DNA from 2 places in the Bradyrhizobium sp. CCBAU 53338 genome. Region 1 is predicted to be linked to the other one. Evidence: riboswitches for the same ligand, from Rfam matches in the RefSeq annotation. Region 1 holds a riboswitch; the other holds the start of a gene.

The links. A riboswitch is a leader RNA that binds a small molecule or an ion and turns the genes downstream of it on or off. The one in region 1 is predicted to bind S-adenosylmethionine.
Region 2: it holds a riboswitch for S-adenosylmethionine, as region 1 does, so the genes downstream of both, XH90_RS33030 (O-succinylhomoserine sulfhydrylase) here and XH90_RS31070 (homoserine O-acetyltransferase) in region 1, are expected to answer to the same signal.

What each region holds. Positions count from the first base shown of each region.
Region 1 is NZ_CP030048.1:6,613,275-6,628,958, forward strand. It holds gene clpB (ATP-dependent chaperone ClpB) at 1-2,634, opposite strand, end outside; gene XH90_RS31050 (MOSC domain-containing protein) at 2,876-3,679, shown strand; gene XH90_RS31055 (TIGR02594 family protein) at 3,799-4,446, opposite strand; gene XH90_RS31060 (alpha/beta fold hydrolase) at 4,677-5,540, shown strand; gene metW (methionine biosynthesis protein MetW) at 5,658-6,320, opposite strand; gene XH90_RS31070 (homoserine O-acetyltransferase) at 6,323-7,525, opposite strand; SAM riboswitch at 7,619-7,698, opposite strand; gene XH90_RS31075 (chorismate mutase) at 7,858-8,706, shown strand; gene hisC (histidinol-phosphate transaminase) at 8,741-9,835, shown strand; gene XH90_RS31085 (prephenate/arogenate dehydrogenase family protein) at 9,832-10,767, shown strand; gene XH90_RS31090 (DUF2125 domain-containing protein) at 10,781-11,965, opposite strand; gene XH90_RS31095 (gamma-glutamylcyclotransferase) at 12,076-12,678, shown strand; gene XH90_RS31100 (1-acyl-sn-glycerol-3-phosphate acyltransferase) at 12,675-13,448, opposite strand; gene XH90_RS31105 (YdcF family protein) at 13,472-14,176, opposite strand; gene XH90_RS31110 (ABC transporter permease) at 14,248-15,216, opposite strand; gene ftsE (cell division ATP-binding protein FtsE) at 15,209-15,684, opposite strand, start outside.
Region 2 is NZ_CP030048.1:7,003,517-7,019,200, forward strand. It holds gene XH90_RS32955 (LacI family DNA-binding transcriptional regulator) at 1-94, opposite strand, end outside; gene XH90_RS32960 (GNAT family N-acetyltransferase) at 187-648, opposite strand; gene XH90_RS32965 (GNAT family N-acetyltransferase) at 651-1,163, opposite strand; gene XH90_RS32970 (helix-turn-helix domain-containing protein) at 1,163-1,744, opposite strand; gene XH90_RS32975 (alpha/beta fold hydrolase) at 1,919-2,914, shown strand; gene rpiB (ribose 5-phosphate isomerase B) at 2,920-3,369, opposite strand; tRNA gene XH90_RS32985 (tRNA-Gly) at 3,387-3,460, opposite strand; gene XH90_RS32990 (methylated-DNA--[protein]-cysteine S-methyltransferase) at 3,635-4,213, shown strand; gene XH90_RS32995 (AraC family transcriptional regulator) at 4,223-5,062, shown strand; gene XH90_RS33000 (VOC family protein) at 5,118-5,477, shown strand; gene XH90_RS33005 (SRPBCC family protein) at 5,616-6,011, shown strand; gene XH90_RS33010 (hypothetical protein) at 6,126-6,566, shown strand; gene XH90_RS33015 (MATE family efflux transporter) at 6,563-8,008, opposite strand; gene XH90_RS33020 (hypothetical protein) at 8,175-9,227, opposite strand; gene XH90_RS33025 (2'-deoxycytidine 5'-triphosphate deaminase) at 9,436-10,572, opposite strand; SAM riboswitch at 10,653-10,732, shown strand; gene XH90_RS33030 (O-succinylhomoserine sulfhydrylase) at 10,808-11,995, shown strand; gene XH90_RS33035 (SGNH/GDSL hydrolase family protein) at 12,043-13,044, opposite strand; gene XH90_RS33040 (SGNH/GDSL hydrolase family protein) at 13,057-13,827, opposite strand; gene XH90_RS33045 (OpgC domain-containing protein) at 13,827-15,083, opposite strand; gene apaG (Co2+/Mg2+ efflux protein ApaG) at 15,274-15,666, shown strand.

The DNA of each region.
Region 1 (15,684 bases):
CAGCTTGCGCTTCGACACCGGCGCCTCGAACTGGGCGATCTCCGCGGTCTGCGGCGCCTTGCCGTTGAAGGTCAGCACGTTGCCTTCGGACGAGATCGCGACGCTGTCGCCATCCCTGACGTCGCCGGCCAGGATCATCTCGGCGAGCGGATCCTGCAGGTAACGCTGGATCACCCGCTTCAACGGCCGGGCGCCATAGGCGGGATCCCAGCCCTTGGCAGCGAGCCAGTCGCGGCCAGCAGCATCGAGCGTCAGCACGATCTTGCGATCGGTCAGCAGCTTCTGCAATCGCGCGAACTGGATCTCGACGATCCGACCCATCTCGCTCCGCTGCAAGCGGTGGAACAGGATGATCTCGTCGACACGGTTCAGGAACTCGGGGCGGAAATGTCCCCGTACCATTCCCATCACCTGGTCACGCACAGCCGAAGTGTCTTCGCCCTCGGGTTGATTCACCAGGAATTCCGAACCGAGGTTCGAGGTCATGATGATCAGCGTGTTGCGGAAATCGACGGTGCGGCCCTGACCATCGGTCAGGCGGCCGTCGTCGAGCACCTGCAACAGGACGTTGAAGACGTCAGGATGCGCCTTCTCGATCTCGTCGAACAGCACGACCTGGTAAGGCCGGCGCCGCACCGCTTCGGTGAGCGCACCGCCCTCATCGTAGCCGACATAGCCCGGAGGCGCGCCGATCAGCCGCGAGACCGAATGCTTCTCCATGTACTCGGACATGTCGAGACGGACCATCGCGGTCTCGTCGTTGAAGAGGTACTCGGCGAGCGCCTTGGTCAGCTCGGTCTTGCCGACGCCGGTGGGCCCCAGGAACATGAACGAGCCGGTCGGCCGGTGCGGGTCCTGCAGGCCTGCGCGCGAACGGCGCACGGCGGTTGCGACCGCGCGCACGGCCTCGGCCTGGCCGACGACGCGCTGTCCGAGCTGCTCCTCCATCTTCAGGAGCTTCTCTTTCTCGCCCTCCAGCATCTTGTCGACCGGCACGCCGGTCCAGCGCGAGACCACTTGCGCGATGTGGTTGGCGGTCACCGCCTCCTCCATCATCTCGCCGGAGCCTTCACGCGCCTCGATGTCGGCGAGCTGCTTCTCGAGCTGCGGGATCCGGCCATAGGCCAGCTCACCCGCCTTCTGGAATTCGCCGCGCCGCTGCGCGTCGGCCAGATCGACGCGCAGGGCGTCGAGTTCCGACTTCAGCTTCTGGGCGTTGGAGAGCTTGTTCTTCTCCGCGCTCCAGCGTGCCGTCAGTGCCGCAGACTTCTCTTCGAGCTCGGCGAGCTCTTTCTGGAGAGATTCGAGACGGGACTTGGAGCCGAGATCGCTTTCCTTCTTGAGAGCTTCCTGCTCGATCTTGAGCCGGATGATCTCGCGGTCGAGCGAATCCAGCTCTTCCGGCTTGGAATCGACCTGCATCTTCAGCCGCGCGGCCGCCTCGTCCATGAGGTCGATCGCCTTGTCGGGCAGGAAGCGGTCGGTGATGTAGCGGTTGGACAGGGTTGTGGCCGCAACGAGCGCGGAATCGGTGATCCGCACGCCATGGTGCTGCTCGTACTTGTCCTTCAGGCCGCGCAGGATCGAGATCGTGTCCTCGACCGAGGGCTCGCTGACGAAGATCGGCTGGAAGCGCCGTGCCAGCGCCGCATCCTTCTCGACGTGCTTCTGATACTCGTCGAGCGTGGTCGCACCGATGCAATGCAGCTCGCCGCGGGCGAGCGCCGGCTTGAGCAGGTTGGACGCGTCCATCGCGCCGTCGCCCTTGCCCGCGCCGATCAGCGTGTGCATCTCGTCGATGAACAGGATGAAATTGCCGTCGCTCGCGGTGACTTCCTGGAGCACGGCCTTCAGCCGCTCCTCGAACTCGCCGCGGTATTTTGCACCGGCAATCAGCGCGCCCAGATCGAGCGAGAGCAGCTTCTTGTCCATGAGACTTTCAGGCACGTCGCCGTTGACGATGCGCAGCGCGAGGCCTTCGGCGATGGCGGTCTTGCCGACGCCGGGCTCGCCGATCAGGACGGGATTGTTCTTGGTCCGGCGCGACAGCACCTGGATCGTACGGCGGATCTCCTCGTCGCGGCCGATGACCGGGTCGAGCTTGCCATCGCGCGCAGCCTGGGTCAGGTCGCGGGCATATTTCTTCAGCGCGTCGTAGGCGTTCTCGGCCGTCGCGGAATCCGCGGTGCGGCCCTTGCGCAGCGCCTCGATGGCCGCGTTGAGATTTTGCGGCGTGACACCGCCCTTGGCGAGGATCGCGCCAGCCTCGCTGGTCTTCTCCAGCGTGAGGCCGAGCAGAAGCCGCTCGACGGTGACAAAGCTGTCGCCGGCCTTCTCACCGGCCTTTTCGGCTGCATCGAAAGTGCGCGCGAGCTCGGGCGCCAGATAGATCTGGCCGGCACCGCCGCCAGACACCTTCGGCACCTTGTTCAGGGCGTCCTCGGTCGCCTTCAGAATTGCGCGGGAGTTGCCGCCGGCACGGTCGATCAGACCGGCAGCCAGCCCCTCATTGTCGTCCAGCAGCACTTTCAGGACGTGCAGCGTCGAAAATTGCTGATGCCCCTCGCGGACCGCAAGCGACTGCGCGGACTGGACGAAGCCCCTGGAGCGTTCGGTATATTTGTCGATATTCATGGCTTTTCTTTCCCTCGGCCTGCCCCTGGGGCCCTCTAAGGCACCCCAAACGGCATCTTCATTGGGTTTCCACTTGTCGCGTTGACGTTGCTCAACCAACAGCGGTCGTTATCAGCCGGCGCTGGCGCCGGCCTGCCCCAGATGTGGGAAGCGTGCCCTCGGATCGGAAGAGGCGAGTTCACAATTTCGTGCACTGACCGGCCTGCTTGGCGAGCGCGGTCAGAATCTCCTAAGTAGGCCCATGAATTTGAGCGACAAGACAGCCAGCCAGACCGCCGAAATTACCGGCCTTTACCGTTACCCGATCAAGGGCCTGACGCCGGAACCGCTGCCCCGGGTTTCCCTGCGGACCGGCCAAACCCTCCCCGCCGACCGCCGCTACGCCATAGAGAATGGCCCCAGCGATTTTGACCCGGAGGCTCCGGAGTGGAAACCGAAAATCCAGTTCCTGATGCTGGCCCGCAACGAGCGGCTCGCCTCTCTCGACAGCCGTTTCGAGGACGCGACCAACCGCCTGACCATCCGCAAGGACGGCGAGATCGTCGCCAGCGGCGATCTGGAGACCGCGGCCGGGCGCGCGGCCATCGAGGGCTATTTCACCGAAAACTTTCAGCCGGAACTGAAAGGCCCGCCAAAAGTGCTGTCAGGCCGCGGCCACAGCTTCTCCGACGTCGCCCGCAAGGTCGTGTCCATCATCAACATCGAGAGCGTCCGCGCCATCGAGACCATGCTCGGCGGCGCGGCCGTCAATCCCCTGCGCTTCCGCGGCAATCTTTACCTCGAGGGCTGGCCGGCCTGGTCCGAGCTCGACCTCGTCGGCCAGACGCTCGCGATCGGGCAGGCCCGGCTGAAAGTGATCAAGCGCATCGTCCGCTGCCCAGCCACGAATGTGGACCCGGTGACGGCAAAGCGCGATCTCGAGATCCCGCCGACGCTCTCGCGCCATCTCGGCCACATGGACTGCGGCATCTATGCCGAGGTGGTGGCCGACGGCGAGATCGGGGTGGGGGATACGGTGGCGGTGGAAGAGCCGAAGCTGGTGTGAGCCAACGTCGTCTCCACGTATTCCGTCATTGCAAGGAGTTGTTGCGACGAAGCAATCCGGACTGCGCCCGCGGAGGGACTCCGGATTGCTTCGCTTCGCTGCACTGACGGGGTGAAACCTCAGTTCGGCATCACATACGCATAGATCCGGCCGCGCGAGATCGGGGCCTCGCGAACGCGGTTGCCGTTGTTGCCGGAAATCATGATCGGATTGCCCTGCGCGTCGATGCCGGTGATGATGCCGACATGACCGCCGCGGCGGCCGCGCGACATCACCGCGATGGCGCCGACCTGCGGACCGGAGACGCGCGTGCCGTAATGCGCGAACGAGCTCGCCATGTCGGAGCCGGTGCCCTGATGACCGGTCTTCTGAAGCACCATGTTCATGAAGCGCGCGCACCACAGGCTGCCGCGCCCCGTGGGATTGCCGCCGAGATAACGACGCGCCTCGGAGACGAGGCCAGATCCACCTCCGAAACCGCCGCTCATGCCCGCGCCGGCATTGGCGTTCGGATCATAGCTGGCCTGCGTGTTGGCGAATCCACTCGCCCGCAAAGCGGCCGCGCTGCGCTCGAAGCGCGAGCTGCGGGCATGGTGGCGATAATGATGATGTCGATGTCTGGCGTGATGCACGTAAGCGTGCCGCTCTGCGCTATGACGATGATGCGGCCGCGCCGAGGCCGGAGAAACGAACGCGGCAACCGCCGCGAAGAACAACGCCAGCGCGACAACACAACGCGACAGGCGGAACGCAAACAACTCAAACATTCTTCATCCTTCGTTGACACCCCCACTTCCCAAGTGAACCTGCCAAGTTGGCCCGTGCATTGGCCAACATCGATAGGGCCGTTAAGCCGTCCGATGTGGCGAGAAAAAGACGCCGCGCCGGCGAATAGCTGCGATGATTCTGCGGCAATGCTGGTTCGAAGCTGCCTCATTGCGGACATCAGCATTAACTGCGATCCTGACGTCACGGCTTGAAGAGAGGGAAACAGTTAATGCCCCACGCCATGACGAAGGACGACGTCCGCATCTATTTCGAGGAAGCCGGCCAGGGAACGCCGATCATTTTTCTTCACGAATTCGCGGCCGACTACACCAATTGGGAGCCGCAGATGCGCTACTTCTCGCGCGGCCACCGTTGCATCACCTATTCCGCGCGCGGCTACACGCCGTCCGACGTACCCGATGGTGATGTCTACACCTACACGCACTTCTACACCGATGCGCTCGCCGTGCTCGATCATCTCGGGATCGAACGCGCGCATCTCGTCGGCCTGTCGATGGGCGCCTACTCCTCGCTCCAGATCGGATTGAACGCGCCGCAACGCGCGCTGTCGATGACGCTCGCCGGTGTCGGCTCCGGCTCGGAGCTCGACAATCTCGAGGCATGGCGCAAACAGTGCCGCGCCAATGCCGAGCAGTTCGAGACGCTGGGCTCAGCCGAAGTCGCAAAGGTCACGCGCGAGGCGCCGAGCCGGATTCCCTTCCTGGTGAAGGACCCGCGCGGCCACGCCGATTTCTATGCCGCGCTGGCGCGGCACGATTCCAGGGGATCGGCCAACACGATGCGCGGCTTTCAGGGCGGGCGGCCGTCGATCTACACCATGACGGACGCGGTTGCGAAGGTGGCCACGCCGGCGCTGATCATCTGCGGCGACGAAGACGATCCGTGCATCGGAGCGAGCCTGTTCCTGAAGAAGCATCTGCCTGCGGCAGGGCTCGCGATGTTTCCGAAATCAGGTCATGTGCTCAATCTCGAAGAGCCTGCGCTGTTCAACGAGAGCGTGGAGCGGTTCGTGACGCTGGTGGAAGCGGGACGGTTGCCGGTGCGTGATCCGCGATCGCTGGCGGCGCACTGATCGTCATTCCGGGATGCGCCGAAGGCGCAGGCCCGGAATCCATTGAACGGCAGGCGCTGAAGCACGATGGATTCCGGGTTCGATGCTTCGCATCGCCCCGGAATGACGCCTACGGCATCACTCCCCCTGCCCGCGGCTCAGCAGGAACACGCCCTGCTCGCCGAACAGATTCCACACCCACCATGGCAGGCGCAAACGCAGCGGGCGGCCGTAGAGGTCGAGCGCCTCGGCACGCTCCATCTTGACGCCGATCGCGTCGCAGAGCTCGACGAAATCCTTGATGGTGCAGAAATGGATGTTGGCGGTGTCGTACCAGCTCGCCGGCAGATTCTCCGTGCGCGGCATGTGGCCGCCGATCAGGAGCTGGAGGCGCATCCGCCAGAAGCCGAAATTGGGGAACGACACGATGGCGCGCCGACCGATGCGCAGGAGGTTTTCCAGCACGACCTTCGGCTGACGCGTTGCCTGCAGCGTTTGCGACAGGATCACGTAGTCGAAGGCATCGTCAGGGTAATTGACGAGGTCAGTGTCGGCGTCGCCCTGCACCACCGCGAGGCCCTTTGCCACGCAGCGGTTGACGCCCTCGCGCGACAGCTCGATGCCGCGCCCGTCGATGCCGCGGGTCTCCAGCAGCTGAAGCAGATCACCTTCGCCGCAACCGACGTCGAGCACCTTCGAGCCCGGCTTGACCATCTCGGCGACCAGCAGATGGTCGGTGCGAAATGGGCCGGACTGCTCGGAGGCCAGCCCGTTGAGCGGCAGCACTTCCTGTACAGACATCGCTAGCCGTCCTTGGAGGTGAGCCCGCGCGCCTTGCCGGCCGATTGCAGGAAGGCGCGCGAGATGTCGAAGAATTCGGGCACGTCGAGCAGGAAGGCATCGTGGCCGCGATCGGTCTCGATCTCGGCGAACGACACCCGCGCGCTCGATGCGTTGAGCGCATGCACCAGCGCGCGCGATTCCGAAGTCGGAAACAGCCAGTCGCTGGTGAAGGAGACCACGCAGAAGCGGGTCTCGATCCCCGCGAACGCCTTCGCCAGCACGCCGCCATGGTCGGCAGCGATGTCGAAATAGTCCATCGCGCGGGTCAGATAGAGATAGGAATTGGCGTCGAAGCGTTCGACGAAGGATGAGCCCTGATAACGCAGATAGGACTCGACCTGGAAGTCGGCGTCGAACGAGAAGGTCGGCAGTTCGCGGTCCTGCATGCGGCGGCCGAACTTGCGGTGCAGCGCCGCGTCCGAGAGATAGGTGATGTGCGCGGCCATGCGCGCGACCGCGAGGCCGCGATGCGGATGGATGCCCTGATCGGCATAGGCGCCATTGTGCCAGTCGGGATCGGCCATCACGGCCTGGCGGCCGAGCTCGTGGAAGGCGATGTTCTGCGCGGAGTGCCGCGTCGAACAGGCGATCGCCAGCGCGGAGTAGACGCGCTTGGGGTACGCCGCGGTCCATTGCAGCACCTGCATGCCGCCCATCGAGCCGCCGACGACGGCGAACAGCGTGTCGATGCCGAGCCGGTCGATCAGCATCGCCTGCGCGCGCACCATGTCGGGGATCGTGATGACGGGGAAATCGAGGCCCCACACCTTGCCGGTCGCGGGATTGATCGAAGCCGGGCCGGTCGAGCCCATGCAGCCGCCGATCACGTTGGAGCAGATGATGAAGTACTTGGCTGGATCGAGCGGCCGGCCGGGGCCGACAAGCGTCTCCCACCAGCCCGGCTTGCCGGTGACCGGATGGACATTGGCGACGTGCTGGTCGCCGGTCAGCGCATGGCAGATCAGCACCGCGTTGGTGCGATCGGCATTGAGCTCGCCATAGGTCTTGTAGGCGATCTGGAACGGGGTGAGATCGACGCCGCAATCGAGCCGCAGCGGCTGGTCGGCGCCGAAATGCGCGAGCAGTGAGCTCGGGTGATCCACCTCGTGCGACCGTTCATCGGCACTGATCGCGGGACTTGGAATCGACTTGACGCCAACCATCTCTGACCATCGACCTCGTTTGCGATCGGACTTCAGATCGCCACTGACATCAGGCCATGAAAAACCCGGCCTGAACGATAGGTTCGGCCGGGATCGGAAGCGTCCCCGGCCTGTTTAGCGAGTTTTTTAACGTGGCTGCAAGCCGGCCGGCTCAAATGACCACGGAACGGGCAAAAACCTACCGGCTTGAGCCGATTTCGTCAAGTCGCGGTCCGGATTAGCCAAAATCGGCTCTCGATGGGCCGCGCGGCAGGCCGTCATTTCTCTTTGCTTTCGCGGCCCATCCTGCCTAATCAGAACCTCGACCTCAGCCTCACAACAGCCCGTCAAATATGTCCCAACGTCCGCCCGCGCCACCATCGCTCCAGGAATTGCGCAAGGAGATCGACGCGATCGACGAGGCCATGCATCGCCTGCTGATGCAGCGCGGCGACATCATCGACCGCCTGATCCAGGTGAAGCAGACCCAGGAGGTCGGCTCGGCGTTCCGCCCGGCGCGCGAGGCCTCGATGATGCGCGACATCGTGCAGCGCCATCGCGGCATCCTGCCGCTCGACACGGTCGAGAGCATCTGGCGCGTCATCATCTCGACCTTCACCTATGTCCAGGCGCCGTTCTCCGTGCATGCCGACATCTCGGTGAGCGAGCCGGCGATGCGCGATTCCGTGCGCTTCCATTTCGGCTTCACGGTTCCTTACGTCGCGCATTTCAGCGCGCAGGCCGCGGTCGAGGCGGTGGCGAAATCCAAGGGCGACCTGGCGCTGGTGTCGGCGACATCGAGCCGCACGCCATGGTGGCTGGAGCTGGAAGCGGACGGCGCGCCGAAGATCATCGCGCGCATGCCCTTCGTCGAACGCGCCGATCATCCGGCGGCACTGCCCGTGTTCGCGATCTCGCGCGTCGCCGACAGCGCCGTGGTGACGGAGGTCGAGACCTTCAGCGTGCGCGTCTCCGGGTGGAACGCCGAAGTCGCGCGGGCGCTGTCGCCGCTCGCCGACATCGTGGCGGTGCCCGATACCGCCTTCGACGGCGCGGCGCTGCTGGTCTCGGTCACGTCAGCCACCAGCATCGACAGGATCAGGGCTGCCCTGATCGAAGCGGGGGCCTCGGTGCGGTCCACGGCTCTCGTCGGCAGCCACGCAACGCGCTATACGGTGCCCCCGACCGGGCCGAAATCGTAGATCGCGAACCGCTGAAGTTACTCCGGAGTTGAAGATGTCCCGCCCCGTGCCGAATCCCGGCATTCTCGATATTGCGCCCTACACGCCCGGCAAGACCCCGGTGCCGGAGCCGGGCCGCAAGGTGTTCAAGCTCTCGGCCAACGAGACGCCGTTCGGACCCTCGCCCAAGGCGATCGAGGCCTTCAAGCGCGTCGCGGATCATCTGGAGGACTATCCGGAAGGAACCTCGCGCGTGCTGCGCGAGGCGATCGGGCGCCACTACGGGCTCGATCCCAACCGCATCATCTGCGGCGCGGGCTCGGACGAGATCCTCAACCTGCTCGCCCATACCTATCTCAGCCACGGCGACGAGGCGATCTCGACCACGCACGGCTTCCTGGTCTACCCGATCGCGACCATGGCGGTCGGCGCCAGGAACGTGGTTGCGGCCGAGAAGAACCTGACCTGCGACGTCGACGCGATCCTGAAAGCCGTGACGCCGAAGACGAAGCTGGTCTGGCTCGCCAATCCCAACAATCCGACCGGCACCTATATCCCGTTCGACGAGGTCAAGCGCCTGCGCGCCGGACTGCCGTCACACGTACTGCTGGTGCTGGACGCCGCCTATTGCGACTACGTCTCGCGCAACGATTACGAGATGGGGATCGAGCTGGTCGCCACCACCGAGAACACCGTGGTGACGCACACCTTCTCCAAGATCCACGGCCTCGCCGCGCTGCGCATCGGCTGGATGTTCGGCCCCGAGCACATCATCGACGCGGTCAACCGCATCCGCGGTCCCTTCAACGTGTCGACGCCGGCGATGTACGCCGCGGTCGCCGCGATCGAGGACACCGCGCACCAGGCGATGTCGAAGCAGTTCACCGAGACCTGGCGCAACTGGCTCGGCGAGGAGATCACCAGGCTCGGGCTGAAGGTGACGCCCGGCGTCGCCAACTTCGTGCTGATCCACTTCCCGGAGACCGGCAAGACTTCGGACGCGGCGGACGCCTATCTCACCAAGCGCGGCCTGGTGCTGCGCGCGTTGAAGAACTATGGCCTGCACCACCAGCTGCGCATGACCATCGGCACCGAGGAGGCCAACCGCCTGGTCGTCGAGGCCCTGCGCGACTTCATGGCCGGCAAATGAGCGTGAACCCGCACTTCCAGCGCGTCGCCCTGATCGGCTTCGGTCTGATCGGCGGCTCGATCGCGCGCGCTGCGAAGCTCCAAGGCCTGGCCGGCGAGATCGTCACCACCGCGCGCTCGGAGAAGACGCGCGCGCGCGTGCTCGAGCTCGGCATCGTCGACAAGGTCGTCGCGACCAATGCGGAAGCGGTGGAGGATGCCGATCTCGTCATCCTCTGCATTCCCGTCGGCGCCTGCGGCCCGGTGGCGCAGGAGATCGCCGCGCATCTGAAGCCCGGCGCGATCATCTCCGACGTCGGCTCGGTCAAGGGCGCGGTGGTCAAGGACATGGCGCCGCATCTGCCGAAGAACGTTCATTTCGTGCCGGCGCACCCTGTCGCGGGCACCGAGCATTCGGGACCTGACTCCGGCTTCGCCGAGCTCTTCATCAACCGGTGGTGCATTCTCACGCCGCCCGAAGGCACCGACGCTGAGGCCACCGCGCATCTTCGCGCGTTCTGGGCGGCGATGGGCGCCAAGGTCGAGGTGATGACGCCGGATCATCATGATCTCGTGCTCGCCATCACCAGCCATCTGCCGCATCTGATCGCCTACACCATCGTCGGCACCGCCGACGAGCTGCAGCAGGTGACGGAGTCCGAAGTCATCAAGTTCTCGGCTGGCGGCTTCCGCGACTTCACCCGCATCGCGGCCTCCGACCCGACGATGTGGCGCGACGTGTTTCTCGCCAACAAGGACGCCGTGCTGGAGATGCTCGGCACCTTCACCGAGGATCTCGCCAAGCTCACTCGCGCGATCCGTCGCGGCGACGGCGAGGCGCTGTTCGACCATTTCACGCGCACCCGTGCCATCCGCCGCGGCATCGTCGAGATCGGCCAGGATTCGGCCGCACCCGACTTCGGCCGCCAGCACGGGCAGCTCGACAAGAAATAGAGCTAGCAGCGGATCAATACAGCGGCGGAATCTGGCCGACCTTGAACGGGCCGAGCAGCACGGCGCCGTCGGCGAATTTCAGCGGGAAGGTACGGGCCTTCCTGCCCTCGAGCGTGCTCTCGGTGCCGATCGCGTTGATGCCGGCGGCAATCCCGGCATTGGCGTTCTGCTTGATGACCTTGCCGAGACCGGGCACGGCACGGTCGAGCGCACCGAAGAGGTTGTTGAGGTCCTGCGACTTCACGCCGGGCGCGACGCGATCGAGCGTCGCCTGTGGCACGCCCTCCTCCAGCATCTTCTCGATGCCGAGCGCCGGGATGACCCGCTCGAGGCCGGTCACCGTCATCTGCAATTCGCCATCCAGTCGGCCACTGGCCGAGAGGCCGAGCGTACCGGCCGCGACCGCGATCATCTCGCCCTGCTGGATCCGCGACTGCACGATCTCGATATGACCGCCGGCGGCCTGGATCTCGCGGAAGCGCTGCGGCCAGGGCTTCGGCGTGAAGTCGGAGAGGCCGGTGATCTTCGCGCGCGTGTCGGCCTCGAACGGCTCGGCGAGCAGGGGATGAACGCCCTGGATGCTGCCTTGCGAGACCTGGAGCACGGTCTCGATCACGGGATGATCGGCTGGCGATCCCTCGGCGATGCGTCCGTGCAGTTCGATCCGCTTGGCGCGCGCAAGCGGCACCTGCACCGAGCCATCGAGCCTGTCGAGGCTGGGATCGTCGAACACGATGGAGGCGCGCTCCGGCACCGCCGGCAGGCCGATCACGCTGCTGCGGCCCTTGCTCCAGTTCACGACGAACGTGTTCTGCGTGACGCCGTCGACCAGGGTTGCCGGCGCGGAAAACTCGGCGATGACGTGCTTGGGATCGTAGATCTGTCCCACGACGAGGATGTTGTCGAGCTTGGCCGTGAACGGCGTCTTGCTCGCATTCTGCGAGACCAGGGCGACGCTGGCGCCGGAGCACTGGATCTCGAAGCGGAACGGGAAGCCCGCGACCGAACGCTTGGCGCAGTCGTAGATGCGGCCGGCCTTGGCCTCCTGCGCACGCCAGGCGTCGGCGGCGACGCCAGCTTGGGAGGCCGCATAGAACCAGAAGCCGCTCCAGGCGACTGCGAGGATCAGGAGGAGGACGGGAGCAATGAATAGCCCCCAACGGGAGCGCCGGCCTGCGGCAATGGTCGTATCGGACATGCGGCGACCCTTTGGCCCCAGATTTTGTCAAATGTAAGCGAGACGGGCCTGCGGCAAAAGGCGGAGAATTCACTTCGCTTGGCGCGGCGGTTCTGCTAGCCGTGCCCGAAATGTCGGAAATCACCCTCCCCTCCGTCACGACAGCCAAGGGCGACCTCTGGGTGTTCGGCTACGGCTCCCTGATGTGGCGGCCGGGCTTCGAATTCGAGGAGCGCGTTCCGGCGCGGCTGGTCGGCGAGCACCGCGCGCTCTGCGTCTATTCCTTCGTGCATCGCGGCACGCCCGAGCAGCCGGGCCTGGTGCTGGGACTCGATCGCGGCGGCGCCTGCCGCGGCATCGCCTTCCGCGTCGCTGAAAAGAGCCGCGCCGACGTGGTCGCCTATCTGCGGGAGCGCGAGCAGGTGACGTCGGTCTACCGCGAGGTGATGCGCTCGGTGTGGCTGGAGAACGAAGCGCGTGAGCGCGTCTCGGCGCTCGCCTATGTCGTCGACCGTGGCCATGTCCAATATGCCGGCCGCCTCTCGCTCGCCGACCAGCACCGTCATGTGCTCCAGGGCCATGGCCAGTCCGGCGCCAACCGCGACTATGTCACCGCAACCGTGAAGGCGATCGAAGCCGAAGGCTTTCGCGACACGCAGCTGCATCAGCTCGCGAGGATGCTGCATGGCGATCCTCATCCGCCGGCTCCTGCGGACGATCACGAAAGCCGCTAGGTCTCCGACGGCGCGTAACTCGGCGCGGAGCCGATCAGCTGCTCCTGCTCCTTCCGGCCCGCCTCGACGAGACGGCTGGTCGCGTCCTCGATCACGGTCTGCACGCGCGTGAGAAACTGATCCTTGGGCAGCCCCGGCGGCAGCGGATCGAGGAATTCGACTACGAGGGTGCCGGGATAGCGCATGAACGTGCGGCGCGGCCAGAACAGGCCGGAATTGAGCGCGATCGGCAGGCACTGCACGCCGCAGGACGAATAGATTTGCGCAAAACCGGTCTTGTAGTCCGGCGGCGCCCCCGGTGCGCGTCGCGTGCCTTCCGGAAAGATGACGAGCTGGCCGTCTGCGCGCACCGCCTCGCGCGCACGCCGCGTCATGTCCAGCAACGCCTTCACACCGGCATTGCGGTCGATCGCGATCATCCCGGTCTTGACCAGGAACTGGCCGAACACCGGGATCTGCATGAGCTGGCGCTTGAGGATGAAGATCGGGCGATGGAAAAAGCCCGGCAGCACGAAGGTCTCCCAGAACGACTGGTGCTTCGCCACGATCACCAGCGGTCCCTCCGGGATCTTCTCGACGCCGCGGAATTCCACCTTGATGTTGCAGACCACGCGCATCAGGACAAGCGTCGCCTTCGCCCACCATCCGGCAACCGTCAGCATCGCGCGCGGCGGCAGCGCAAAGGTCGGCAGCGCCACGATCGCGAGACACACCAGCACGGTGTAGAACAGCACGTTGAAGACGAGTGAGCGCAAGAAAATCAGGAACATCGACGATCCGTTGGATTTGCCGGTCAATTGGCCTGCGCGGTGGCGGGCCGCCTGGATTGCGGTCCAGCAGGCTGCTCCGACATCTCGGGGGAAAGGTCAATCCCGAAATCCTCCAGCCGGACCCTGAGCTCGGCCGCGGTGTACTTGACATATTCGGACAACAGCAGACGCAGGGTCGAGGCCGAAGTCCACCACGGCTCCTCGCGCCATTTGTCGCCGACCACGGCGAACGGGATCAGCGTGGTCTGCGGCATCGCATGCGAGAATTCCACCAGCGCGCGGGGCATGTGATAGTTCGATGTGACCACGATCAGCGACTTGAAGCCGCGCGCCTCGGCCCAGCGACGCGCCTCCGCCGCGTTGCCGCGGGTCGTGAGCGCCGTGCGGTCGAGATCGACGCAGCAGGTCATGAAGGATTGATTCTCCGGCAGGGTCCGGGAGATGTCGCTCGCCGTCGAGGTCGGATGCACGCCCGATATCAGAAGCCGCCTGCCGTAGCCGGCCGCCAGCAGCTCCATCGCATCGGACACCCGCGAAGAGCCCCCGGTCAGCACGACGATGCCGTCGGCTTTGCGGCCAGGGGCGACCTCGGCACCGCGCAATTGCGACAGGAACGCGACGAAACCCGCTGCCGCGCCGACAAAGGCGAACGCGATCGCCGACACGACGGTCGCGTGGAGCCAGCCGCGCGGCAGTTTCGGCGATCGATCGTCGGTCGGCGAGGTCATGTAAGTCGGTGATCCCTTCCCCGGATGATTTTAAGACGTTTTGAGGCGAAGTGGAGTCCGGTTTATCGGGCTCAATCCACGTCGTTCAATGTCGCGAACAGCGTCTGGCGCGAGGCGACCGCGGTGATCGCGCCGATCAGGACGGCCTGCACCGCGAGCACGACATAGCCTGATGGCCGCAGCGAGAAGGTGCCGAGCAGGGCCGCGAACTGATCCCCGACAGGAGTGCCCGAGAACCAGCCGGCGATCGACTCGGAGAAGCCGAACAGCAGCATCGCGACGCCGCCGCCGATGACGCCGCCTTCGAGGCCGAGCCTGAGGAAATGCCGCAGGAAATGATTGGCGATGTAGCGGTCGCCGGCGCCGACGAAATGCAGGACTTCGACGATCGGGCGGTTCGCCGCCATCGCGCCGCGGGTTGCGAAGGAGACCGAGATGATGGTCGCGACGATGACGAGCGCGAGGATGCCGATGCCGGCGAAAACGGTGGCATTCGTCATCGAGCGCATCCGCTCGATCCAGGCGCGGTGATCGTCGACGCTGGCGCTCGGCGCCACTTGCGTCACACGCGCACGCAGCGCACCGAGATCGAGCACCGTGCCCGGCTGCACGCGCGCGATGATCATGCGCGGCACCGGCAGATCGTCCATCGACAGCCCGGTGCCGAGCCAGGGCTCGAGCAGCTTGCCGCTCTCCTCCTTGGTGAACGGCTTGACCTCGACGATGCCGGCCTGCGCGCGTACCGCCTCGGTGACGGCGGCCGTATCGCGCTCGATGTCGCGCCCCGATTGCGGGCGAACCTGGATGGTGATCTCGCTCGCGACGTCCGACTGCCATTCCGCGGCCGAGGCGCTCACCAGCAGCACCGTGCCGGTCGTCATCGAGGCGAGGAAGGTCATGATGGCGACGACGGCAACCAGCGCGCGGCCATGGATCGAGGCGCGCGGCACGATCGGCGACAGGTTGCGCGCCCTGGCCGGCAGCGGCGGACGCTCCTGTCCGAGATCGACCAATACGCCGCGCTCGTCGGTCCTACTCATAGACGTGCAGCCGTCCCTGATGCAGAACGAAGCGGCGTGCTTCGTACTGGTCCATCAGCGCGATGTCGTGGGTTGCGATGATGACGGCGGTGCCTGACTTGTTGAGCTCGATGAAGAGCCGCAGCAAGCGCCGTCCGAGCGTCGGATCGACGCTGCCGGTCGGCTCGTCCGCGAGCAGGAGTTGCGGCCGCGAGATCACCGCGCGCGCGATCGCCGCGCGTTGCTTCTCGCCGCCCGACAGGATCGGCGGCAACGCATCCATGCGGTCGCCGAGGCCGACCCAGCGCAGGAGATCGATGACCTCCTTGCGATAACTCGATTCGCTGCGGCCCATGACGCGGAACGGCAGCGCCACGTTCTCGTAGGTCGTCATGTGATCGAGCAGACGGAAATCCTGGAGCACGATGCCGATGCGCTTGCGCAAGTCGGCGATCTCGTCCTTGCCGAGCTGCGAGACGTCGTGGCCGA
Region 2 (15,684 bases), 390 kb from region 1:
CGACCGTCGCCAAGCTGACACCGGCCTCGCGGGCGATGTCCTTCAGCGTCAACGCGGCGGAGGCGGTCAGACCTTCTGAAGTCTCTTGGGCCATGCCTGAAGGCTAGCAGAGGCGTTTTGAGGTGCGCAACTCATTTTGAGGCGCAAGGCGATCTTTTCGAGCCGCGGTTGCGCCGACGCTCGGCGCTAGGCGCTCAGATCAAGCGTGAGAAAAAGACTGTTGGAATCCTCGACATAGCCCTCGAACGGGGCGCAGGGCACGAAGCCGTGGGCCCGGTAGAGCGCGTGCGCCGGCTTGAAATAATCCCACGAGCCGGTCTCCAGGCTCAGCCGCTTGATGCCGCGCTGGCCCGCCTCGGCGATGATGTGACGGAGCATCAGGCCGCCAAAACCGCGGCGACGCGTGGTCTGGAGCGTATGCATCGACTTCACCTCGCCATGGTCGGGCGAGAGCGTCTTCAGCGCGCCGGTCGCGACCAGCGTTTCGCCGTCCCAGCCGGTCCAGAACGCGACGTCGCTGGCGCGAAGGCCTGCAAGATCGAGCGCGTGCGCGCTGCCCGGAGCGGTCTGGGCCCGCGCCGCCGTGACGTGATGGTCGAGCAGCGCGACGACGCGCGGATCGAAGGTATCTCCGGCGCGGATCTGCATCGTCATGGCCTCACGTCACTTGCGAGCATCTTCTGCATGAAGACGAGATCGAGCCAGCGGCCGAACTTGCAACCGACCTCCGGCATGCGGGCGACTTCGATAAAGCCGAGCGAGGCGTGCAAGCCGATCGAGCCGGCATTGGCGGCCTCGATGCCGGCGATCATGGCGTGCTTGTTCATTGCGCTGGCGCGCTCGATCAGCGCGGCCAGAAGGCTGCGGCCGATGCCGGCGCGATGGTGCCGCTCGTCGACATAGACCGAATTCTCCACGGTGTGGCGATAGCCGGGAAAGGGACGGAAATCGCCGAACGAGGCGAAGCCGACGACGTCCCTGCCCTTCATCGCGACCAGCACGGGATAGCCCGCGCCTTGCCGCGTGCGGATCCATTCGCGCCGCGAGTCGAGATCAGCCGGGCCGTCGGTCCAGACCGCCGTGGTGTTGATGGCGGCGAAATTGTAGATGGCGAGAATGTCCTCGGCATCCTCGAGCGTTGCGTCCCGTACGATCAGCGACATCATATTTTCCCGTAAGAGGTGCCGCGCCTGGTGATGATGACGTAGCGGGCATCCTGTTTGGTTTCGTTCTCGAAGGTCACCGCGCGCATCACGTCGAAGTCGAGACAGTCGCCTTCGCGCAGGCGCACCGTCTTGGCGTCGATATGCACGCAGACCGCGCCCTCCAGCATCAGGAGCTGCTGGGTGAAGGCGTTGCGGCCCCAGGGGCTGTAGGGCACCCGCGCGCCGGCCGGCATGTCGACCACGATGACCTCGATGCCGCTCGCCGCATCGACAGGTGAGGCATGGCGGCGCCGATAGCCGCTGTCGGGGTCGCGCCAGTGCGGCTGGTCGGCGAGCCGCGTCAGCCGCTCCGGCGGCTTCTCCGAGAGCGCAACGACGTCGCTCAGCGAGACGTCGAGCGCCGCGCAGAGCTTGTTGAGCAGGGCCGCCGTCGCACTGCTCTGCGCCCGCTCCACCCGCCCGATCATGGCCCGGCTGACACCGGAGCGGCTGGCGAGTTCGTTCAAGGTCATGCCGGCCTGCGTCCTCAGAATCTTCAAGCGGCGACCGATCGCCCTGTCGAGTTTTTGCTGGTCCATGGCCTTCCGATCCGAACATCGCCCCGCGCATGGACCGCATCCGCCGGACGGAAAGAGATTAAGCCGAAGGCGCGGCGCGTGCCGGGAGCGAGGGGCTAATATATTGGAATCTTTGCGCGCGTGACAGCACCGTCTAGGATGCACCAAACGACAACGCAGCGGGGAGGCGATGACATGAGCGGACCGACGCAGCGGACCATCAAGGCCAACGGCATCAGTCTCAATGTCGCCGAACAGGGCGAGGGCCCGCTGGTGCTGCTCTGTCATGGCTTTCCGGAGAGCTGGTACTCGTGGCGTCACCAGCTCGAGGCGCTGGCCGCGGCCGGCTACCACGCCGTCGCGCCCGACATGCGCGGCTACGGCAAGAGCGACAAGCCCGAGGCGATCGACCAGTACACGATCTTCCACTTGATCGGTGATCTCGTCGGCGTGCTCGACGCGTTCAAGGCAAGGAGCGCCATCATCGTTGGCCATGATTGGGGTGCGGGGATCGCCTGGCACGCAGCGCGGCTGCGCCCCGACCGCTTTCACGCTGCTGCGATACTCAGCGTGCCCTATCGCCCGCGAAGCGAGATGCGGCCGACCAGCGTCATGCCGCAGACGACGGATGCACAGTTCTATCAGCTGTACTTCCAGGAGCCGGGTGCAGCCGAAGCCGAGTTCGAGCGCGATCCGCGCAAGACGCTCGCCGCGATGCTGTTCGGCGGCTCCGGCGAGGGCGTCACCGCCATTCGCGCCATGGCGGCTGCGAGCGGACAGCCGTCGAAAGGCGTCGGCATGGTCTCGCGCAAGGACGGCATGTTGCCGAAGGTGCCGGTGCCGCTGCCGTCATGGCTGAGCGCCGCCGACCTCGATTATTACGCCGGCGAATTCGCCCGCAGCGGCTTCCGCGGGCCGCTGAACTATTATCGCAACATCGATCGCAACTGGGAGCTGATGGGGGCGTTCGAGGGCGTGAAGGTGGTCGTGCCCACGCTGTTCATGGCCGGCGACCACGACATGGTCATCGCCTTCCCCGGCGCTGCCGATCACCTCGCCAACATGAAGCAATGGGTCCCGCAGCTGCGCGAGATCAAGATGCTGCCGGGCTGCGGGCACTGGACGCAGCAGGAGCGGCCGAACGAGGTGAGCGCGGCGCTCATCGATTTCTTGCGAAGCTTGCCGGGCTGAGTAGCCTAGCAGGCCCCCAGCTTGTCGATACGCTTTTGATGCCGGCCGCCTTCAAACGCCGTGCTCAGGAACGCCTCGACGCATTCTTTTGCGACCACGTCACCCGTCGTGCGACCGCCCAGCGCCAGAACATTGGCGTCATTGTGCTGGCGGCACAGCCGCGCGCCCGTGACATCGTGCACCAGCGCGCAACGGATGTGCGCATGGCGGTTGGCCGCGATGGAAATGCCGATGCCCGATCCGCAGACCAGAATGCCGCGCCCGGCCTTGCCGTCTCTGATCGCATCCGCCAGCTTGTGGGCGAAATCGGGATAGTCGACCGACTCGGGACCGCTTGTGCCGAGGTCCAGCCACTTCACATCGGGCAAAGCAACCTTCAGGGCTTCCTTGAGGGCAAAGCCCCCGTGATCACAGGCAATCGCGACCACGCGCGCGCTCTCGTCCTTGTCGGCCATTCGCTGTCCCAGGGGGTTGGAGCGGGCGAAGGGAATCGAACCCTCGTATGCAGCTTGGGAAGCTGCCGTTCTACCATTGAACTACGCCCGCCGATGCGCGTCTTCCGCACCCATCCTGATTAGCCGAGACGGTGTCCGGCGCCAAGCGGTTTGGCGCGCCAGGCTGGACGGTTGTCAACGTCCCGGCAAGATTCCAGGTGCGCCCAATTGTGGCGGTGTTATGATCCGACGTCTGGGGAAAACCTGCACTGAGTGGGGCGTGTGCATGGTGGGGCGTGCTTACGCGATTTTCGACACGGCAATAGGCCGTTGCGGCATCGTCTGGAGCAATTCCGGCGTGGTCGCCGTGCAATTGCCCGAGGCGCGGGAGATCGACACCCGCCGCAGGATTTTCCAGGTCCATCCCGAGGCGCGCGAGCAGGCGGTGCCTGTTAACACCGAGCTCGCGATCGAGGGCATCGTGTCCTTGCTGCAGGGCAGCGAGCCGGATTTTTCCGATGTCGGTCTCGACGCCGGCGACGTGCCGGCCTTCAATCGGCGGGTCTACGAATATGCCTGCACCATCCCGCGCGGGGAGACGCGGACCTATCACGAGATCGCCAAGGCTTTGGGCGCATCGGGGGCGGCGCATTCGGTGGCGCAGGCGATCTCCCGGAATCCCTACATGATCATCGTGCCTTGCCACCGGGTGCTGGAAGCGGGCGGTTATGCCGACCGAATCTCGCCCTATGGCGGGGTGATCTCCAAGCGGCGGCTGCTGGCGCTCGAAGGCGCTCACCCGATCGCCAGCAAGACGCTGTTCGAGGTGCTGCTGCCCGTTGCCCCGCCGCGGTCGCCCTCCTAAATATCCAGGATGGATGCCACCACGCTGCTGACGTTACAGACGATGACCGTCTCCGAGTTTCGCTGCGACGCGGGACCGGGCGACACGCCATTTGCCGAGTGCCGTACCGGTTATTCCATCGCCTATGTGCGCTCGGGCAGCTTCGGCTGTCATTGCCGCGCCGGCTTCTTCGAGCTGGTGGCGGGCTCGCTGCTGGTCGGCGCGCCCGGCGACGAATACACCTGTACGCACGATCATGTCTGTGGCGACGTCTGCCTGTCGTTCTTCCTGAGCGAGGACCTGGTCGATGCCCTCGGCGGGCGGCGCGAGACCTGGCAGGTCGGCGCGACACCGCCACTGCCCGAACTGATGGTGCTGGGCGAACTCGCCCAGACGGCGGCAGATGGCAACAGCGACCTCGGCCTCGACGAGGTCGGCCAGATTTTTGCGAGCCGCTTTGTCGATGTCGCTTCGGGCGAGCCCCGCAAGAAGGTGGCGCCGACGGCGCGCGACCGTCGCCGCGCCGTCGAGGCAGCGCTTTGGATCGACGACAATTCGCATGACGAGATCGATCTCGAACAGGCTGCGCGTCTGGCGGACTTAAGCCCGTTCCATTTCCTGCGGCTGTTCTCCAGCGTGCTCGGCGTCACCCCGCATCAATATCTGGTGCGCTCGCGGCTGCGGCACGCGGCGCGCCTGCTCACGGACGACGACATCGCGGTCACCGACATCGCCTATGACGTCGGCTTCGGCGACCTCTCCAACTTCGTCCGCACCTTCCACCGCGCCGCCGGCATGTCGCCGACAAAATTCCGGCGGGCAGCGCGTGGTGAGCGCAAGATTCTCCAAGAGCGGTTCACCCTCGACTGACTAGGGTCGTCTCCGGCGCGCGCCACGAGCGGCGCGCTTTGCAATGGAGACGACCATGTATGACCATATCGGACTGCGCGTAGCCGACCTCGACGCTGCCACGCGCTTCTACACCGCGGTGCTGGCACCGCTCGGCTACGTGCTGTGCTCGAGCGGCGACGGCTATGCCGGCTTCGGACCGAAGGGCGAGCCGGCGCTGTGGCTGCATCTGAACAAGGGCCGCAAGGCCGATGGCGCACATATCGCGTTTCGCGCCAAGGACCATGGTTCGGTGAAGGCCTTTCACCGCGAGGGCCTGAAAAGCGGCGGCCACGACAATGGCGGCGCCGGACCGCGCAAGGATTACAGCCCGACCTATTACGCGGCGTTCTTGATCGATCCTGACGGCAACAATGTCGAGGCGGTTTGTACGTAAGCGTTAGCGGCGCACGCGATGCCGTAGGGTGGGCAAAGCGGAAGCGTGCCCACCATCCGTCGCGATCATCGACAGATCGTGGGCACGGCGCTTTGCGCCTTTGCCCACCCTACGAATTCTGTTTCATGAGGAAGCAACATGGCCTCCATCCACAACGACGTCTCCCTCCTCGCCCAGGCCCGCGAGGTCTGGGATGCGGTGCGCGATTTCGGCGCGCTGCATCAGCGGCTGGTGCCGGGCTTCGTCACGGCGTGCTCGCTCGACGGCGATGCGCGCATCGTCACCTTTGCCAACGGCTCGGTCGCGCGCGAGGTGCTGGTCGATTGCGACGACGGGCGGCAGCGGCTGGTTTACGCGATCAACAACGAACGGCTGAAACACTACAGCGCCTCAGTGCAGGTGATCGCCGACGGCGAGGCGACGTGCCGCCTGGCCTGGATCATCGACATGCTGCCGAACGAGCTTGCACCTTACGTGCAGGAGCAGACCAAGGCGGCGGTGATCGCCATGCACAAGGCATTTCCACCCTCCTAGACGCGCCTGCGTGATCTCTCTCACAGAGCCCACCCCTCGTCGGCCGTAACCATGACCGCGTGCGTCCTGACGGCTTCGCTCTCCCGGCGGCGCCACGCACGCGAGGAGCATGCCATGAGACGTGCAGACAAGGTGATCTGCCAGGCCGCTGCCGTGCTGCTGCTGTTTTCGATTTCGAGCGCGCCGGCCAAGGCGCAATTCGCGGGCCTCGGCGGAGGTGTCGGCGGCGAGGACATGATGACCCAGATGGCGCCGATGCTGGAGATGATGAAGGCGAAGATCGGCAAGCGCCGCTTCGCCATGCTGATGCAGACCATGGGCCCGATGATGAGCCGCATGATGGAAAATGGCGGCGGCGCTATGGGAGGCTTAGGTGGCCTCGGCGCTCCCAATTACGGCGCCGGTTACGCGCCCATGAACGGCGGCATGGGCGGCGGCGATATCATGGGCATGCTCGGCGGGGCCGGCGGCGGCGACATCATGGCGATGATCCCGCAGATAATGCGGCTCGCCAACGTCGGCGGTGGCGGCCATCGCCGCCATCGGCATCGCTAGTCTGCGACGACCGAGAGCGCCGGGCGAACCGCCGGCTTCGTCTCGCGCGGCCCCCAGCGCGTCAGCACCACGCTGGAACATGAGAGCAGGCCGAGCACGACCATCGAGCTCGCGGCGAGCCAGAAGAAGCTTTGCGCGGTGGCATCGTGCGTCGACAGCCACCAGCCGCAGGCGGCGATGTAGAAGAGGCGCGCGGTCTGCGCCAGCACCGGGCCGATCACCTTGGCTGCACCTTGCGACGAAAAGTACATCGTCGAGGCGAGGCCGATGAAGGCGTAGAACGGCGCGACCGTCGACAGATATTGATGGCTGGTCGCGCGCACCGTGGCGCTGTCCGTGAAAATGTTGACCCAGAGATCGGGGAACAGCGCGACGAGGCAGGCCGGCGCGCCGACCGCGACGAAGGCGCTCGCACCGGCGGTCCAGGCGATGCGCCGCGCGCGGGCGATGCGGCCGGCACCGACCGCCATGCCGATCATCGGCACCGAAGCGATGCCGAACGAGAACGCGATCGAGGTGAGCAGGAATTCAAGCCGCGCGCCGATGCCGTAGCCGGCAAGGATCGCGGTGCCGAATTTTGCCAGCATGTGGGTGAAGATCGAGATCGTCAGCACCGATTGCAGCGGCGAGAAGCAGGCGATGGCGCCGACCTTCAGGATGTCGAAGAACATCGCCCATTGGATGCGCAGCCCGCGCAGTTTTGGAACGACGCGCGCGCGGCCCGAAAACAGATACCAGCCCATCACGCAGATGTTCATGGAGTAGGCGATCAATGCGCCGGCCGCGACGCCGCGCATGCCAAGCTGCGGGAAGGGTCCGAGCCCGAGGCCAAGCGTGCCGCCGAGCAGAATCTGCCAGACCGCTGAGTTGAGAATCAACAGCGACGGCAGCTTCATGTTGCCGGTGCCGCGCAGCACGCCGGCCATGGTGTTGAGCGTCCAGGGCAGCACCGCGCCGCCGAAGAACACCTGGGTGTAGGCAATCGCATGCGCCAGCACGTTGCCGCGGCCGCCCAGCATCTCGAGCACCTGGGGCCCGAAGATCAGCATACCCAGCATGAAGACGAGACCGAAGGTGAGACCGATCAGAAGCGCATGCGCGGCGAGCGAGCCGGCGCGCTCGCGATCGCCGGCGCCGAGCGCACGCGCGATCGCGGAGGCCACGGCGCCACCCATCGCGCCGCCCGACATGGTCATGGTCAGGATTACTGTCGGAAACACCAGCGCCATCGCGGCCAGCGCTTCGACGCCGAGACGGCCGATATAGGAGGTCTCCGCGATCACCACGCAGGTGCCGGCGGACAGCGCGACAACGTTCGGCCAGGCGAGGGAGAGCAGCGTGCGCAGGATCGGCCCGTCGGTCAGCGCGCTCCGTGCGGGGCGCCGTGGCGGCGGCAGCGGACGTTCCTGCTCATCGACCGGGATCTCGGCGAGATCAGTCATTTCCTCTCCCGGGCACAAGCGCCGTTTGCGGCGCGGCAATGCATAGGTGTGACAATCGATTTCCTCGCGCGAAAGGCGCGGCAGGCACTTGTTAGCACGGCGGCTGCCGATTCCTCCTGCGTCGGGTGCAGGCGTGCCCTGCGGCAGCGCATTTCAAGCGGTGGAATTACCCGACTGTCCAGACCATCGGCAGACGGCCGCTTGCTGCCGGGCGCAAGTGGACGCCGATATGCCGGCCGCATCCCGCAGCAAGCCCTTCGAACAGTCCCTCCAGCACCTTGGCGCAGGCGCGATGATAGTCGGCGACATCGTCCATCAGCTTCCAGCTCTGCTGACGGATTTCGAAGCTGCCTTCGGATTGCGTGGTCTCGGCCATATCGTCCTGCGCTGCGAACAGCGCGCTGAGGAAGGATGCGAACTCGCCCGCGCCACCCCGGCGCATGGCCAGGGGCTCCGCGATCTCGTCGAAGAATTGCATGCCGATCAGCTTGCCGGTGATGTGCAGGAGATGGCCGGCGTCTTCAGGTCCGAACAGTTGCACCATCACCGGCGCGGCCGTGCGCACATATTCCATGGCGTAGTTGCGGTAGGCCTTTTCGAGGCGCGGCTTGGGCCAGCTCGCGACAGGCAGCGCCGGCGCGGTCTTCGCATCGAACAGCGGCGCTTCGAGATGCCGTGCGAACACCAGGCGCTGGTCGAGTTCGAGCGGATGGTCGTATTGATGATAGTAGCCTTCGAGGCCGTCCTGACCGTCGACACTCTGCTTGGTGCAGACGAAGCCCAGCCGGGTATCGCCGAGCGCGACGCCGTTGTTGGCGTGCCAGCCGCGCAGCATGGCGCGCGAGACCTCGCCGGGCACGCCACAGATCGCCGGCCCCTTCCAGATCCAGCGCGGCGGCGGATAGCGGATCCACGCCTTGGTGTCGCTCTCGTACATGTATTCGACGTGCACGCCGCCGATCCAGTTGGAGAGATAGTGATATTGCGCAGCCGCCACGGCCGGCGGCAGATGATCGATCCCGAGCTTCACGAGTCCGGGAAGGAATCGCTCCTGCTGCTGGCGGCGAAACACGCGAAAGACGAATTCGGCCGCATCCGCCGTGCCGCGCCGCGTGACCACGGTGAGGATGAGGCCGGTGAAGTAGGCGTGATAGAGGTCGGCGACCGCGCGCCAGCGTTTCCATTGCGCTGCTTGCGCGGCGTCTGCTGCGACGGTCATGTTCGCTCCCGGCTTGTTGTTTTGCCGGAGTGTGTCATCGCGGATAGAGCGAGGCAACCGGCCACAATCTCGCTGTCATCGCCCGGCGAAGACCGCGCGATCCAGTATTCCAGAGACGTCAGTGATTGAAACGAGAGGCCGCGGCTTACTGGATTCCCCGCTTTCGCGACGCGAAGGCAGGGAATGACGGCGGAGGACGGGGATACGGCTACACCCGAAAGTGCTTGCTCAGCTTCAACCCCTGCGCCTGGTAGTTGGAGCCGATGCGCTGGCCGTACATGGCGTCGGGGCGGGCCAGCATCTTCTCGTAGACGAGGCGGCCGACGATCTGGCCGTGCTCGAGGATGAACGGCACTTCGCGCGAGCGCACTTCCAGCACGGCGCGCGCGCCTTGGCCGCCGGCGCCGGCATAGCCGAAGCCGGGATCGAAGAAGCCGGCATAGTGCACGCGGAATTCGCCGACCAGCGGATCGAACGGCACCATCTCCGCGGCGTAGTCAGGCGGAACCTGCACGGCTTCCTTGGAAGCGAGGATGTAGAACTCGCCCGGATCGAGGATCAAGCTGCCGTCGGGACGCGCCGCGATCGGCTCCCAGAAATCGTCCACCGCGTAGCCGGAGCGACGATCGACATCGACCACGCCGGTGTGGCGCTTGGCGCGATAGCCGACGAAGCCGCTGCCTTTCTCGCCGGAGAGATCGACGGAGACGGCGACGCCGCCGGCGAGATCGGCATCGTCGATGTCGACGAGACGCTCGGTGGCATGCAAGCTTTCGAGCGCGTCGGCATTGAGGATCGCATCACCGGTGCGGAAGCGTACCTGCGACAGGCGCGAGCCCTCGCGCACCAGGACCGGAAACGTCTTCGGGCTGATCTCGGCATAGAGCGGACCGTGATAGCCGGCGCCGATCATGTCGAAGCGGCGGGTGCCGTCGGCGATGACGCGGGTGAAGACGTCGAGCCGGCCGGTCGAGCTTTTCGGATTCGCGGCGGCGACGATCTCCGGCGGAAGCGCAAGGCTCTCCAGCAGCGGCACGATGTAGACGCAGTTGGTCTCGAGCACTGCGCCGTCGGCAAGGCTGAACTCGTGCAGCTTCAACTGGTCGATGCGCTCGGCCACGGTGGCGCCGGGACCGGGCAGGAAGCTCGCGCGCACGCGATAGGCGATGTCGCCGAGGCGCAGGTCGAGGCTCGCCGGCTGGATCTGGCTTTCGACGAAATCATAAGCGGGCAGGATGAGGCCCTCTTCCGCCATCGCCGCGATCATGCGGTCGGGCAGGATACCATTGGCGTCGGCGGCAACCGTGAACGTCAACAGGAGGTCCTCATCAGGGGTCGAGTACATCCGGACTTGCGGGAAATACTAGCCTTTTACGGCTATCCGATGGACGCCTTGACGAAAAGGGCATTGCGGAATATGAGCATCACTTATCCCGTGGTGATTTGAGCCGGCCGGCTTGCAGCCACGTTAAATAAGTCGCTAAACAGGCCGGGGACCTCTGTGATCCCGGCCCGTGGAAGTTGTCCAGGCCGGTTTTTTTGTGACCGTTTTCGACGAAGCGGTCATCTCGGAGGGTCCTATGTCGAAGTCGCCTGCCAATTACCGTCCCGAAACCCGCCTGGTCCATTCCGGCACCCTGCGCTCGCAATATGGCGAGACGTCGGAGGCGCTGTTCCTGACCCAGGGCTATGTCTACAACAGCGCCGAGGAGTGCGAGGCGCGGTTCAAGGGCGAGGACCCCGGCTTCATCTATTCGCGCTATTCGAACCCGACGATCGCGATGTTCGAACGTCGCATGATCGAGCTCGAAGGCGCCGAGGCCGCACGTTCGGCCGCGACGGGCATGGCCGCAGTGACGACCGCGATCCTCGCACCGCTGAAGGCCGGCGATCACGTCGTCGCCTCCCGCGCGCTGTTCGGCTCGTGTCTCTACGTCATTCAGGACCTGCTGCCGCGCTACGGCATCGAGGCCACGCTGGTCGACGGCGCCAATCTCGATGAATGGCAACGCGCGGTGAAGCAGAACACCAAGACCTTCTTCCTGGAGAGCCCGACCAATCCGACGCTCGACGTGCTCGACATTCCCTCGATTGCCGAGATCGCGCACAAGGGCGGCGCGCGGCTCGTCGTCGACAACGTGTTTGCAACGCCGATCTGGCAGAGCCCGCTCGCGTTAGGGGCCGACGTCGTCGTCTACTCCGCGACCAAGCACATCGACGGCCAGGGTCGTTGTCTGGGCGGCATCATCCTGTCGTCGGAAGCCTTCGTCGCCGAGCACATCCACAATTTCATGCGCCAGACCGGCCCGTCGATCTCGCCGTTCAACGCCTGGGTCCTGCTCAAGGGCCTGGAGACGCTGGGCGTGCGCGTGCGCGCGCAGACCGACACCGCGGCGCGCATCGCCGACGTGCTGGCGAGCCACCCCAAGATTGCGCGGCTGGTTTATCCCGGGCGCGAGGATCATCCGCAGGCGGCTCTGGTGAAAAAGCAGATGCGCGGCGGCTCGACGCTGGTCGGCTTCGAGGTGAAGGGCGGCAAGGCGGCGGCGTTCCGCGTGCTCAACGAGCTGAAGCTCGCGAAGATCTCGAACAATCTCGGCGACGCCAAGAGCCTCGTTACGCATCCGGCGACGACGACGCATCAGCGGCTGAAGCCCGAGGATCGTGCAGCCCTCGGCATCAGCGAGGGCTTTATCCGCTTCTCGGCCGGGCTCGAGCATGCGGATGATCTGATCGAGGACCTGACCGCCGCGCTGGAGAAGGCGTGAGGTTATTGTCGTCCCGGCGAAGGCCGGGACGACAATGGGGAGACGGCTCACATCGGCCGGTACGTCCGCACGTCGGCCGGCACGTTCACGCCGAGCTTGATCTGGCCGACCGAGCGAATGATGTCGTCGCCGAGCAGTTGGGCGAAGCAGGCGTAACCCCAATCGTTCATGTGGAGGCCGTCGGCGATGACGAAGCTCTCGACCGGAAGCGCCTGCTTCTCGTGCCAGTCGCGCATCACCTCGAAACGCGGGAAGATGCCGACGTGACGGAGCTCGGCGACCTTGCCGAGCAGCCTCACCATCCGGCTTGCGCTTTCAGGGCGCTCGGTGACGCGCGGTGAATATTGCGGGTCGACCAGCACGATGTCGGCATCGCCGGCGGCCTGGATGCGGGTGACGCCGTCCTCGACCATTCTGGCGGTATCGCCCGGATCGAGATTGCGCAGCACGGCATTGGTGCCGACCTGCCAGATCACGAGATCCGGATTCACGTCGATCACCTCCTTCTGGAGGCGCTTCATCATCTCGGGCGCATCTTCGCCGCCGACGCCGGCATTGATGACGCTGATGTCGGCGGTCGGATACTGCCGGCGCAGCTGCGCGGCGAGACGGTTCGGATAGTTGAAGTCGGGCGAGCTCGCACCATAGCCCGCGGTCGACGACGAACCGAACGCGACGATGACGACGGGCTTGCCGGCGATGAGCTTGCTCGCGACATGCGGCAGCGAGCCCGTCGTCTTCGAACTGCCCTTCGGCGACAGACACGGCACACGGCTGAAAATGTCGCCGGCCGATTTCGCGACCTGCTTGACCTTGTCGATGGCGCGCGAGGTGAGACCGCGCTGCTCGGCGGGCGGCTGGCTGGTCGCAGCGACCGTGGTCTGGGAGGGCGATGCGGGTGCTGGATCAGCGGCCTGCTGCGGAGCGGGTGTCGCCTGCGCTGCTTGCGCGAGGGCGGGTGCCCGCAGCACAGGCGTCAGCATCAGCAGCGCCGCCGCGGCGGGCGCGACCAGCCATGTCGACAGGCCAAAAGGGCGGAGAGAACTCATTAACGCTAGACCTCAATTCTGCTGCTCGGCCGGCCCCAGATGGGCAGCGTCGATCACAAACTGTGCCAACGCCCGGCCAATGCAATCATGGACCTGCTTCGCCAGCTCAGGGCCGCGAGAGGGACTGAACAGGTCGAACTGACCCTGATCATTCCACTGCCGCATGATCGCGAAACGGTCGAACAGCGGGATATCATGCTCCTGCGCCACCACCCGCATGTTGTCGAGATAGGGCGGCGCCGAAATCATGGTTTCGGTACGCGGGCTGTACTGCAAGTTCATCAAGACGACGTCAGCCCCCGCATTTTGCAACGCAGCGACCCCATCGGTCACCGCGCCGCGAAAATCGTCGGGATCGATGGAGCGGATAGCATCCACGGTCCCGGTCTGCCAGATGACCAAAGTAGGCGTTTTTGCTTCCATGAGCTTAACGAAGGTACCCGCGGCTTCCTCCGCGGTCTTCTTGCTCTGTATTTCTACGGATACGTGCACGGTCTCCGCAGGCGGCAGCTTGTCCTTCAAATTGGCCAGCATGCGCGCCGGGTATGAGCTGTCCTCCTGGGCCGGAATGGTCGTGGAGCGACTGCCGATCACCAGGATCTCGAGCGGCTTGCCTGCTTTGACGGTGTCGGCAACCTTGTGGAGCTGGCTGTCGGTGGCGAGCAGATAGGGCGGCAATTCGCAGGCTGCGGGCGCGGCAGGCACGGTATCGCCCGCACGCGCCGAAGGCGCGGCGAGGTCACCGCATAGCAGGATCAGGCTCAGGAGAACCTTCGCCTTCATCAGCCCCCTCCCGCCAGATCGGCGTTGCCGACGGCGTTTTTGGTTTTCGCACCGCCCTTGTCAGCCACGCGCTTGTACCACGAAATCACCCAAGCAACGCCCCACATGATCAGGATCCCGGAGAGACTAATCAGCGCATGCATGGCCGGTCCACCAGAGACCTCGGCCAGGATGAAATGGCCGGCGAAGGCCAGGAAGACGCCGAGGCAGAAGATCTCGAGGGAATGCTGACCGCACAGGATCAGAGGCCGCAGCCAGGGTGATTTCAGACCTGGCCACTCCCGCGGCAGGAAGCGCACGGTGAGTGCGGACAGCGCCAGGAAATGCGTGAAGCGCAGGACGTCGAGATCGGTCTTGTCGATCGGATACATCCACTGCTCGAGCCACTTCGGCATGAGATGGCCGAGTTGCGGCACGTACCAGGTCAACGTCACGTAGAACGCCGCGACGATGTAGGCGATCGAGATCCATATAGTCACGGGTGATGCCAGAATGCGCGACATGCGTCGCGCACCTCCGAGCGCGCACCATGCCCCGAACACGAACAGCAATTGCCAGGCCAGTGGATTGAACGCCCAGAAGCCGTTCGGATAGGCGGAGAAATAGAGGTCGAATTCCCAGGTCGCCGCATAGAGCAGCGCCGAGAGCGCGAGCGTGACGTCGGGCTTCCACTTCATCGACCACAGGATCAGCGGCAGCGCCAGCATGAGCACGATGTAGAGCGGCAGCACGTCCATGTTGACGGGACGGAACCGCAACAGCAGCGCCTGCACGATGGTGACGTCGGGCTGCTTGAGGAAATCCATGATGCCCATCTCTTCAGTGTAGAGCGGGTTCTCGAAGCTGGTCGCGACGTAGGAGATCTCGGCGAGGAAGATCGTGAACAGGAAGACGTGAGCGACATAGATCTGCCAGACCCGGCGCAGGATGCGCGCGGTGGCGATGACAAAACCGCTCTCCAGCATGGCGCGGCCGTAGACGAAGGCGGCGGTGTAGCCGGAGATGAAGATGAAGATCTCGGTGGCGTCACTGAAGCCGTAATTACGGATCGTGAACCAGGTCAGCAAATTCGGCGGCAGATGGTCGATGAAGATCAGCCACAGCGCGAGGCCCCGGAACAGATCGAGCCTGAGCTCGCGCTCGCCGATGGCCGGCAGCGTGATGGCCGGCGCAGCAATGCGCGGCTTGGCCTCCGCGGGCTTGGCGCCTGTCGTTCCCGCGATCGTCGATCCCGTCACTTGATCGGCAATGGTCATCGGGGCCCAAAAACCCTTCCGCAAAATCGCAACGTTGAAAGTTGAAAGGAGTGTACCGGTCCAGTCGCCGCCTCGCAAAGCGGCTGGACCAAATTTGGGGTCTACTTCCTCGTGAATTCTGGCGGGACGATGTCGCCCCGGCCGCCTGCGGCGTTTGGTTCCCGGCGGGGTTTTCGTTATGATGGCAGCCATGTACCGCGCCGTGACCCGCCAGATCGAAGTGACCGTCGAGCCGAACTTTGTTCCGGAGCAGTCGTCGGCCGACCGCTCGCGCTATTTCTGGTCCTACACCATCGTCATCACCAATTCGGGTGACGAGACCGTGCAGCTCAAGACGCGGCACTGGATCATCACCGACGCCTCCGGCCGCCAGCAGGAGGTCAAGGGCGAAGGCGTCGTCGGCGAGCAGCCGACCCTCGCCCCCGGCGAGCGGTTCGAATACACCTCCGGCGTGCCGCTCTCGACCGCCTCCGGCTTCATGACCGGCCGCTACCAGATGGTCAGCGAAACCGGCGAACGTTTCGAGATCGACGTGCCGACATTTTCGCTCGACAGCCCGGACAACAAGCGGGTGTTGAATTAGAGGCGACACACACCGCCC